DNA from 3 places in the Salinivibrio sp. YCSC6 genome. Region 3 is predicted to be linked to each of the others. Evidence: predicted binding sites of a transcription regulator. Region 3 holds the regulator's gene; each other region holds the start of a gene.
The links. Region 3 encodes CRP, which controls carbon source genes, mostly activating them, when cyclic AMP is high. Its sites were predicted from a motif close to TGTGANNNNNNTCACA; they were not measured.

Region 1: a site for CRP is predicted at 1,696-1,711, ahead of malT (HTH-type transcriptional regulator MalT). Genes of this name have one in related genera too.
Region 2: a site for CRP is predicted at 1,287-1,302, ahead of cdd (cytidine deaminase). Genes of this name have one in related genera too.

Annotation. Positions count from the first base shown of each region.
Region 1 covers NZ_CP039517.1:688,172-691,740, forward strand. Annotated here, with positions in the region: gene malT (HTH-type transcriptional regulator MalT) at 1-1,553, opposite strand, end outside; gene E8E00_RS16925 (glycogen/starch/alpha-glucan phosphorylase) at 2,048-3,569, shown strand, end outside.
Region 2 covers NZ_CP039516.1:1,358,481-1,362,049, reverse strand. Annotated here, with positions in the region: gene E8E00_RS06260 (hypothetical protein) at 1-348, shown strand, start outside; gene E8E00_RS06255 (ABC transporter substrate-binding protein) at 420-1,178, shown strand; gene cdd (cytidine deaminase) at 1,361-2,257, shown strand; gene E8E00_RS06245 (DMT family transporter) at 2,347-3,246, shown strand; gene E8E00_RS06240 (thiopurine S-methyltransferase) at 3,288-3,569, opposite strand, start outside.
Region 3 covers NZ_CP039516.1:2,642,169-2,645,737, reverse strand. Annotated here, with positions in the region: gene astD (succinylglutamate-semialdehyde dehydrogenase) at 1-107, shown strand, start outside; gene E8E00_RS12335 (DUF1338 domain-containing protein) at 118-912, shown strand; gene E8E00_RS12330 (hypothetical protein) at 964-1,830, opposite strand; gene crp (cAMP-activated global transcriptional regulator CRP) at 1,960-2,592, opposite strand; gene E8E00_RS12320 (phosphoribulokinase) at 2,844-3,569, opposite strand, start outside.

The sequences.
Region 1 (3,569 bases), on a different replicon from region 3:
TCGGTTTGCTGCATCATAGACAGAGCGCGATCAAGCTGCCCAACCACGTGATTTACTTCCCCCACCACGGATGTGGCGACAATGCGACCGCGATAGTTCGCGCTGTCAAGTTGGCTAAGTGCCAGCTCAGCCAGCGCCATCGCTTGGTCAGGGTCATTGCGATTGATGGCAACTTGGGCCAGTAACGCGTTGGCATTTCCCTGATAATCAATATCAAGCGTGATATTACGTTCTTGGTAGGCTTGCTCTGCTTCTGCGAGAAGTTCACCGACTTCATGATATCTGTGTTGACTCTGCGCTAACCACGCGCGTAGCAGACCTAAGTTGGGGTAGGTGAATAGCAACTGATTACTGATTTGGCCGATAGCCGCCTCTAGGGTCGAGAGCTCTCCACGATTAAACATACGCCAACCGTGCTGATTGAGGATATCCGCCATCAAGGTATCGTCTTCGGCGTAGCGGGCGTGGCGCAATGCTTGATGGGGCGTATTCAGCTTTAGCCAAGCCAACGCTGCCTGTCGGTTTAAGTGTTGTTGCTGTTGAGGGATCCGTGCTTGACGCTCATGGGCGAGAAACTCTGCGAATAAATGGTGGAAGCGGAACCAGTTATTGTCTCCTTCCAACGGATAGATGAATAAACCGTAGCGATTTAGCGACTCGAGCATGCCGAGCGCGTCTTCGCGCTCGGTCAGCGCAAAGACCAGCTCGTCATTAAACATTTCCAGCACGGAAACTTGCATTAAAAACTGACGGGTTTCACTGTCCAGCAGATCAAAAACCTCTTCGACCAAATAATCCCACAGGTGGGCATGGTTAAAACTCGCGCAGGAGGCGGCACTTTGCATCAGGGTCCGTTTTTGATGCTGAGCCTGAATCGCAATTAATTGTAGGGCAGATGGCCAGCCCTCGACGTAGGCACAAAGGGTGCTCGCGGTGGTTTCGTCGACACCATCGGCGACACGTTGATTAAAAAAGCGGGTGGTCTCTTCATTATCGAACGCAAGCAGTTCATTGCCGATCTCGATCATCAGATCGCGAACCCGCAAATTTGCTGTCCCTAGCGGCGGATTCGCGCGCGAGGTCACCACCAAAGTCAGGCTATCGGGCATGTGCTTAATAAAAAAGCGCATTGCTTCATGAATGTCTTCATTGTCGATCAATTGGTAGTCATCCAATACCAGATAACAGGTGGACTGTAACCCAGCCAGCTCAGCGAAAACATCGGAGAGCAGCGCACGCAGGGATGAGAACTGGCGTTTTTCTGCTAGCTTAACGGTATTGGGGCACCCATCGTGGGTCGCTTTATTTAATGCTTGCAACAGGTAGTTGATAAAGCGGAAGCTGTCGTTGTCGCTGTCATCAATGCTGAACCAGCCGACATGGTTTTGATCGGCGAGCCATTGTGCGGCCATGGTGGTTTTGCCGTAACCTGCCGGCGAGCGGAACAACACCAATTTGTAATGTGGCGCTTGTTGGAGGATATCCAATACGCGCGGGCGCAAGATGGCATTGTAGAGACGGCCGGGACGGGTAAGTTTTGACGGGATCCACATAGCGAGAAGGTCCTTTACAGCGAGTGCGGCTTTGCCGCGTTTATCCTTGTACGCAAGTGTATGTAACTGGTCTGTCACAAACTATGATCCAGCGCTGATAATGGTGCAATTGCTCTATTTTGGTGCAGCTACGCCTTTTAATTGTGATTAAAGTCACTAATTTTATTGTTTCGGATACGGAATATAGAAGGTGTTACACGCCAGAGACGATGAATGCCCCCACAATTTGCGTTAGCGCACAAAATTAACAAAAGGGATTGTTCTTTTTTCACAGCCGTATTTTGGTCAGTGTTCCCTCAAATTGTGATTTTTATCACCTCAATATCACGAAATTCCTCCATTGATGAGAGCAAGCTCACTCACAGCTTGTGATGTGGCTCTCTACGCCCTGACAACTCCTCCTTTCCTCCTCCTGTCTCGGGAGGATGTTTGCATCGACAGGCTTGGGCAGGATGACTGTCATCGAGGTTTTTTTCCATTACGAGAGCGATGACATGACGCCTAAACAGCAACACGCATTTGATAAAAGCGCTTTTAAAGCCAGTATGACCCAGCATTTGACGCAGCTTGGTCGCACCCCCGAAACCGCGGAGATGCGCGATTGGTATCTCGCCTTAGGCCGCGCGCTGGCCGAACACACCACCAGTGATCTGGTTGCGACAGAAAACGATTTAGCCATCAAACAAGCGAAGAGTGTGAACTACTTATCCCTAGAGTTTTTGATTGGCCGCTTAACGGGCAACAACCTGATTAGCATGGGGCTTTACGATGAAATTGCGGCTGTGGTCAGCGAGTTTGGGTTTGGCCTGACCGATTTGCTTGAGCAAGAGCGCGATCCTTCGTTGGGGAATGGTGGTTTGGGCCGCTTGGCCGCGTGTTTTATGGACTCGCTGGCAGCCCAACAGTATCCAGCGGTCGGCTATGGCTTGCACTATGAATATGGTCTGTTCCGTCAATCATTTAAAGATGGCGCCCAACAAGAAGCACCGGATGCATGGCGTGAGCCAGAAGGCTATCCGTGGGAAGTGGTTCGTCCTGACCTTGCCCAAACGGTTGGCTTTTATGGCCACGTAGCGGTGATTGAAGAAAACGGTCACACGCGCCGCGAATGGGTTCCTAGCCTTCATATTCAAGCGATGCCTTGGGATCTGCCTATCGTGGGCTATCAAAGTAATACGGTTTATCCACTTCGCTTATGGGAAGGTCGAGCACTGACGCCATTTGCGCTCGATGCCTTCAATGATGGTGACTATACCCGTGCGCAACAAGCCGCAATTGATGCAGGCAACCTGACCAAGGTGCTTTACCCGAACGATAATCATGATGCGGGTAAAACGTTGCGTTTGATGCAGCAATACTTCCACAGTGCGGCCTCTGTTGGGGATATTCTTCGTCGCCATTTAGATGCTGGCCACCCACTGGCTGCCCTTCCAGATTATGAAACCATTCAGTTAAATGATACTCACCCGACTATCGCCATTCCTGAGCTGATGCGAGTGCTGTTGGATGAGCACCACTTGAGCTGGGATGACGCTTGGTCTATCTCCAGCCAGACGTTTGCTTACACCAACCATACCTTGCTTCCAGAAGCGCTGGAGACGTGGAGCGAGTCGTTAATGGCGAACTTGCTGCCGCGTCACATGGAAATCATTTTTGAAATCAACCACCGCTTCTTGCAAGACGTTGCTGCGAAATGGCCGGGCGATGTCCGCAAACAGCAAGTGCTGTCTGTGATTGACGATCAGGGCGAGCGTATGGTGCGCATGGCAAACCTCTGTGTGATTGGCTCGTACGCGGTCAATGGTGTGGCGGCGTTGCACTCTGAGTTGGTAAAACGCGATCTCTTCCCTGAATTTGATGCGCTTTATCCGGGCCGTATCCAAAACGTGACCAACGGGATCACGCCACGTCGTTGGTTGAAGTTCTGTAACCCAGATCTCTCTGCCCTTATCAGTGAAAAAATTGGCGACCAATGGCCGGCTCATCTCGAGCAACTGGAGCAAATTGCCCAGTATG
Region 2 (3,569 bases), 1.3 Mb from region 3:
GCGGGAGAAGTGCTATCCAGCCGCACGCTATTTAAGCAAGTTGCATTACCGGATAGCTCGTTTGCGCAGCACCAAAGTGTGGTGACGTCTTTAATGGCAAAGTCCTATCGTAACGGCAAAAAGTGCTTGCCCTTTGAAGTGGTGGGCGAGTTTGGCTATCGCGTTGCCTTGCCCCAACAAACCCTGTCGCATCGACCCGCACCGAGAACGCAACCACAAGCCGATGAGCCACCATCGCTCGCCAAGCCAGATGATTTACAAGCGGCAGACTTTAGTATTACCAAACCACTGATTGTGCTACTTAGCGCTGCAACCGTGATTATTGGAATAACAGCATTACTCACTTAAAACATTTACTTTTGTGGGCTTTAGAGCCCACAGCATCTCGTCGCGAGCTTTTGTTGGTTGAAGGAGGCTACATGGCAAAACATCTACTGCTATTGCTACTCTACATTCCTCTGCTGCTTCTCTCCGACGCATGGGCTCAAAGCGATAATAGTGTAAAAAATAATGCCCCAAAAACGCTAGTAATCCACATGGGGGAACTGCCGGGACTGATAAACCTTGACGGGTCAGGGCCGTTCGTGGATTTTGTACGCTTTCTCGATGACCAAGACCCGAACACACAAATCGAAATCACCGTATTTCCCATTCATCGCGCGATTAATGGTATCGTACAAGGCAGTGCCGATTTAATGCTGCCCGCCGTGCGCCCAACGAAAACAGTCACCGATTTGCCCTTTGCATTTAGCAGTGAGTCGTTTGGCGATGTCACCCATGTTTTATATACCCATAAGAATAATCCCCTCCCCGTTGATGTCCTATGGGCTAATCCGAGACCTTATACGATTGAGGCAGTGCCTTACTACATGCCGTTTAAAGTCGAACGTTCGCACGGCATAGAACAATCCTTGCGCCGTCTCGCCGCTGGCCGCATTGATGGGTTTGTTTGGGCACAAGAAGAAGCCGATATGATGCTCAAGCAGTTAGGGCTGACCAATATTCGCCGCGCACATTTTGCTGATTTTCAAGATGTATTTGTGATCCCCAAAGGAAAGAAAGGTCAGGCCATTGATGCCTACCTCACCGCGTTGATCACTCGCCTGCGTGACAGTGGCGCTTTAGCGCGTGAGTATTATAAAGTTCATCGCCCCTACGTGGACTGGCAACCGGAATAGCAAGCTTCACGACTGTATTTAAAAGCAATCATAGTGACTGTATTTACAGGCTTAAAAATGTTGACGTCACTCTAAGTTTGAGCAACAAGATCATATTTGCATTGTATGCGTGATATTACTCACACATTTATCAAGATCGCTTCTCTACACTGATAGGCCGTTAACCATTTAGAAGTGATGCTATGCGAACCGCACTCATTGACGCACTGACACAATTGCCAGACTCACTACAGAGCACCGTCTCGGAATGGCTTCACGCATCGGCGTTTGATGCGACCTTTACGCCCGCGCAAGTGGCAGATATGGAAGCCGCGAGTGGCCTGTCTGGCGCGGCATTGCGCCTTGCTTTACTCCCGCTGGCCGCAGCCTATGCTGTGACACCCATTTCTCGTTTCAATGTTGGGGCGATTGTCAGAGGAGAAGATGGCACGTTATACCTAGGTGCAAATATCGAACTGACTGGCGTTCAACTCGGACAAACCGTGCATGCAGAGCAATCTGCGATCAGCCACGCATGGACCAAAGGGGCGACGCGCTTAACCGACATCACCATTAATTACAGTCCTTGCGGCCATTGTCGCCAGTTTATGAACGAGTTAAATGGTGCTGAGGACTTAGTGATTCAACTGCCTAAATCGGACGCTAAATCACTGCACACTTATCTTCCCGAAGCATTTGGCCCTGCCGACCTAGGTATTGAAGCGCGACTGCTTGCCGACCAAACGCAAGGCTTAACGGCGGACGATATTGACGATCCTCTGCTTAAACAAGCCGTTGAAGCGGCGAACATTAGCCATGCACCTTATTCGGGCAACTACAGCGGTGTTGCGGTTGAAACAAGCGATGGCCGTGTATTTAAAGGAATGTATGCCGAGAATGCGGCCTTTAATCCGAGTTTGCCTCCGCTTCAAGTTGCTTTAATTGCCGCCAATATGGCAGGCTACTCATGGGATCAGATTGCCTCTGTGGCGTTAGCCGAGGTAGTGAACAGCACCGTGAGCCATCTGGCCGACACTCAAGCAAGCTTGGATGCCATTAATCCCGACATTCCCTTGTTATATGCGGGGTTAAGAGCTTAATACAAAACATCAGGCCGCATTGATTTCTAGTCGCTCTGCGGCCTGTTTTACGCTACTATCCGAGCATCTTTTTTCGGATAACCACAGCGATGAAACAAATTCATAATCCCATCCAAGGTGCTGCCTGGATGTTGATCGCCGGCCTCTGTTTTGCGCTGGTTAATAGCCTCTCACAATACGTCAGTTTTAAACTCGGCTTGCCGTCAACCACCGTTGCCTTTATTCAATATGCGATCGCACTGGTTGCCATGATCCCGTGGCTGAAACAGCTGGGTGTACGCCACGCATTAAAAACAGAACATTTAGGAAAACACTGTCTGCGCGTGTTTATCTCGGTGATTGGCATTCAACTGTGGCTGTGGGCTCTCGCCTACCCTGTACCGATTTGGCAAGGTATTGCTCTACTGATGACTTCTCCCTTATTTGCCACCATCGGTTCTGGGTTATTTTTACGAGAACGTGTCGGTATCGCTCGCAGCTTAGCAACCCTCGCGGGTTTCTGTGGTGCGATGATTATCTTGGAGCCTTGGTCAGAAGGATTTACGTGGGCCACCTTATTGCCTGTCGGCGCTGCGTTTTTTTGGGCCACCTATTCGTTGATGGTCAAACGTTTATCCGCCTATGATCCGCCAACAACTATGGTGGTCTACCTGTTGCTATTGATCACGCCTTTTAACTTGGTGCTTGCCGTACCGGATTGGACGCTACCAGCGAGTGCGACAGCATGGTGGATGCTGATCGGTGCTGGCCTGCTCACCGCCTTAGCCCAATGGGCCATCGCCAAGGCCTATGCCGTTGCAGATGCTTCATTTGTTCAGCCGTTTGATCACGCCAAATTGCCGTTAAATGTGTTATTTGGCTGGTTAGTCTTTAGCTGGGTTCCACCCGGTCGATTATGGTTAGGGGCCGGCATTATTATCGCCGCCGTGTTCTTTATCACGCACTGGGAATCCCGTCAGTATCACGCCACCAAAGCCAAACCAGCGTAACGCACTCGATAGAAAAAGGGCCTGATGGCCCTTTTTTATCATTATTCAGCGGCTTGAATCAGCCAGACTTGCTCCCCTCGCTCACCACAGGGTTCGGTACAGGTATCGAGCAAGGTCACTTTCATACCTTGATAAGTCTGTCTAACCAGCTGCTCATCCATAGAGAATGGCGGATGATCATCACTTTGTGGATAAAACAGAGTGACAAGCAACATGCGACCGCCTGGGGCCAGTAAGGAAGTGACGCGATCAACATACTGCTGACGCATCGATGGTGGCATTGCCACTAACGCCGCCCGATCATAAATCAAAGGTGCCGGTTG
Region 3 (3,569 bases):
GTGCTTATTATGCCGCCGATTATTGTGCCTACCCTATGGCATCGATGGAAGGCGAGCAGGTCACCTTGCCCGAGAGCTTTGCGCCGGGGATCACGCCTCTTGATTAAGGAGAACAACATGGATAGTTGCCAAGCGTTATTTGACAGATTGTGGCAAGACTACACCCAGCGTCTTTGCCCTTCTGCGCAGAAAGTGCATGGGTTGCTCGAAGAAGGCCAACCCCTGATCAATGATCACATTGCACTGCGCACCTTTGCACTGCCTAATGTAGGGCTGGACAAGCTTGCCCGTCCTTTTATTGCGTTGGGCTATGAGCCGAAAGGTGAGTATACCTTTGAAGCGAAGAAGCTCAACGCACGTCACTACGAGCATCCCGATCCCTTGATGCCGAAAGTGTTTATTAGTGAATTGATGGTGGGCCAATGCTCGACAACATTGCAATCTATCGTGCGCGACTTAGTGGCGAATGTGGATGATGATGCGCTGAAAGGGAGCGATTTTCTTCATCAAGGACGTTTGTGGGACTTGGACTGGCAAACCTACAAGACGTTAGCAGATGAAAGTGAATATGCAGCTTGGGTGGCAGCGCATGGCTATGGGGCGAACCACTTTACGGTCAGTGTGAATCAGCTGAATAACCATGATAGCTGTCAAGCGGTCAACGATACCTTGCGCCAAAATGGGTTTACCATTAACGAATCTGGCGGGGAGGTCAAAGGGGATGCGTCAGTCTTTTTGGAGCAATCCTCGACGATGGCTGATCGCGTGCCGGTGCAATTTAGCGATGCACGCCATGATATTCCGGGTGGTTTCTACGAGTTTGCGAAACGGTATCCGCTTCCGGACGGTGAACTTTATCAAGGTTTTGTCGCCGCCTCGGCCGATAAAATTTTTGAAAGTACGCATCAATAGTGGCGAGAGAAGAAAAGGAGAGCGATGCTCTCCTTTTTTGGTTGGCGGTGTTTAGCGACTTTCAATATCGAGCCAGAATGTATCGTCAATTGCCTGAGTCTCATTACTCAGATGTGGGTTGTCGACCCGAATAAAGGTGCGCTCACCAATATTGGCTTTCTCAAAGGTCTCTTTTACCAGAGGGGCATTCTCAAAAAATTCGATGAAGGATCCGTCTTGATAGGCGGCCGCAAAGGCATCGTTGAGCATGGTCGCTACCTCTGGGTTTTGGGGCGATACAAACAAGAACATTGGGAAGCGGTAGATTAGCATTAAGTGCGGATCAACCAACAGATTTGTATATTGAGGTCGCTCTGCCAGCTCGCTAAAAGGTTCGATAAGCGCACGCGGGAAGAGGTCGGCCCGTCCGGTATCGACGCCTTTAAAGATATTCTCAAAGCTTGAGATTTCTCGAACCCGAAATCCCGCCGACTGCAAGACCTTCACATCCGCCCAGCCTTGCCCTTGGATCATGGTCAGATTATTGAGCCCAGCTTGGTCACTGATTTGTGCAAGCTTGGGTTCGGTGGCTTGATTGGTAATGAACAAGCGATGGCCTAATAGACCCCGAAAGACTGGATAACGGATGGGAAGTAACTCTGACTCAAGGGTACGGTCGGCCCCGAGCCAATCTACCGTCAGTCGTCCTTGTTTTAGCATTTCCACTTTACGAGACTGAGAGCCAATTTGGCCTTGAAAGGCCTGTAAAGTGACAGACTCACCTGATTTTTCCGCTAAAAACTCAATCAAGTCGATAGCGTATAAATCGAGGGCAGAGCCAGCCCGTGGTTCTGGATGGACAATGGTGATATTCGCCGCAGCAGTTGAAGAAACCGCCGCGAGTAGCAATGCAGCAAGGGTTTGACGTAAGCTTCTCATAAACGACATCCTGTTAATCAGTTGTTAGATGGGTCGTTTCTGAAGTGTAGAACTTAGGTAATGAGTTTCCAGTCAATAAAAATAAAAAAACCGACGCAAAAGCGCCGGTTTTGTCGCAACACGCGAGGATTAGCGTGTGCCGTAAACCACAATGGTTTTACCGTGAGCTGAGATAAGGTTCTGCTCTTCCAGCATTTTAAGGATACGCCCAACTGTCTCACGCGAACAGCCAACAATCTGACCAATCTCTTGACGCGTGATCTTGATTTGCATGCCGTCAGGGTGAGTCATGGCGTCAGGTTGCTTCGCCAAGTTCAGTAGGGTCTGCGCAATGCGGCCGGTCACGTCCAGGAAGGCAAGGTCTCCCACTTTCTGGCTGGTCACTTGCAGGCGACGCGCCATCTGAGAGGATAGACGCATCAAAATGTCTGGGTTAACTTGGATCAGCTGGCGGAATTTCTTGAATGAAATTTCTGCTACTTCGCAAGGTGATTTCGCACGTACCCATGCGGTGCGCTCTTGGTCCTCTTCGAACAGACCAAGTTCGCCGATGAAGTCACCTTGGTTAAGGTAAGACAGGATCATCTCCTTGCCTTCTTCATCTTTGATTAGTACGGCCACAGAACCTTTCACGATGTAGTACAAGGTCTCCGCCTTTTCCCCTGCATGGATCAGAGTACTTTTGGACGGGTACTTGTGAATATGACAATGTGAAAGGAACCACTCGAGTGTAGGGTCTGTTTGAGGTTTTCCTGGAACCATATAACTTATTTCCTCTGCATGTGTTGCCCGGCAACGACGTCCTGTCTTTGTCTGAATGGAAACCCATCAGTCCAATGCACAGAATACGAGGTCTTGGCGCAGGCTACAAGCTCACTGTATGTTAACAAGAGTGTATCTTTTTTCTATCTGGATTTCTTGATTTTGATCTAAGCCAACCGCCTAAAAAATCGGCAAAAATGTGGCTAAGATCACGACCTGAGAAGTAATACACGTTAAGTGCGCTACGGCGGTTAACCTATCTTGCCTTTCTCAATCAACTGTTGGATCAAGGGGCGAATAATCAGCTCCATCGCAAATCCCATTTTACCGCCGGGCACGACCAGCGTGTTGTGCCGAGACATAAAGGCGCCACTGATCATTTGCAGTAAATAAGGAAAATCGACGTTCTTCATGCCACGAAAGCGGATCACAACAAAGCTTTCGTCGAGTGAAGGGATCCCTTTTGCATTCAGCGGGTTGGATGTGTCTACGGTCGGGACACGTTGGAAGTTAATATGTGTGCGAGAAAACTGCGGCGTAATGTAGTGCAAATAATCATCCATGGAGCGCACGATCGAGTCCGTGACAGCCTCGCGGGAATGGCCTCGGTCGCGCGTATCGCGGACAAACTTTTGAATCCACTCCAAGTTAACGATAGGCACCATGCCGATCAGTAAATCAACATGTTGGGCGACATTGACGTCACCATCCACCACCCCGCCATGCAAGCCTTCATAAAATAATACGTCGGTATTTTCAGGCAGATCTTGCCAGGGGGTGAAGGTGCCCGGCATTTGGTTATAAGGCACGGCTTCATCAAAGGTGTGTAGATAACGACGGTATTTACCTGTGCCTTGTTCGCCATATTCTTTAAAAAATTGCTCAAGGCGTGGGAAGTCGTTGGCCGTGGGGCCAAAGTAGCTAATATGACGACCTTGTTCACGGGCTTTACGGATCTCAACATCCATTTCTGGCCG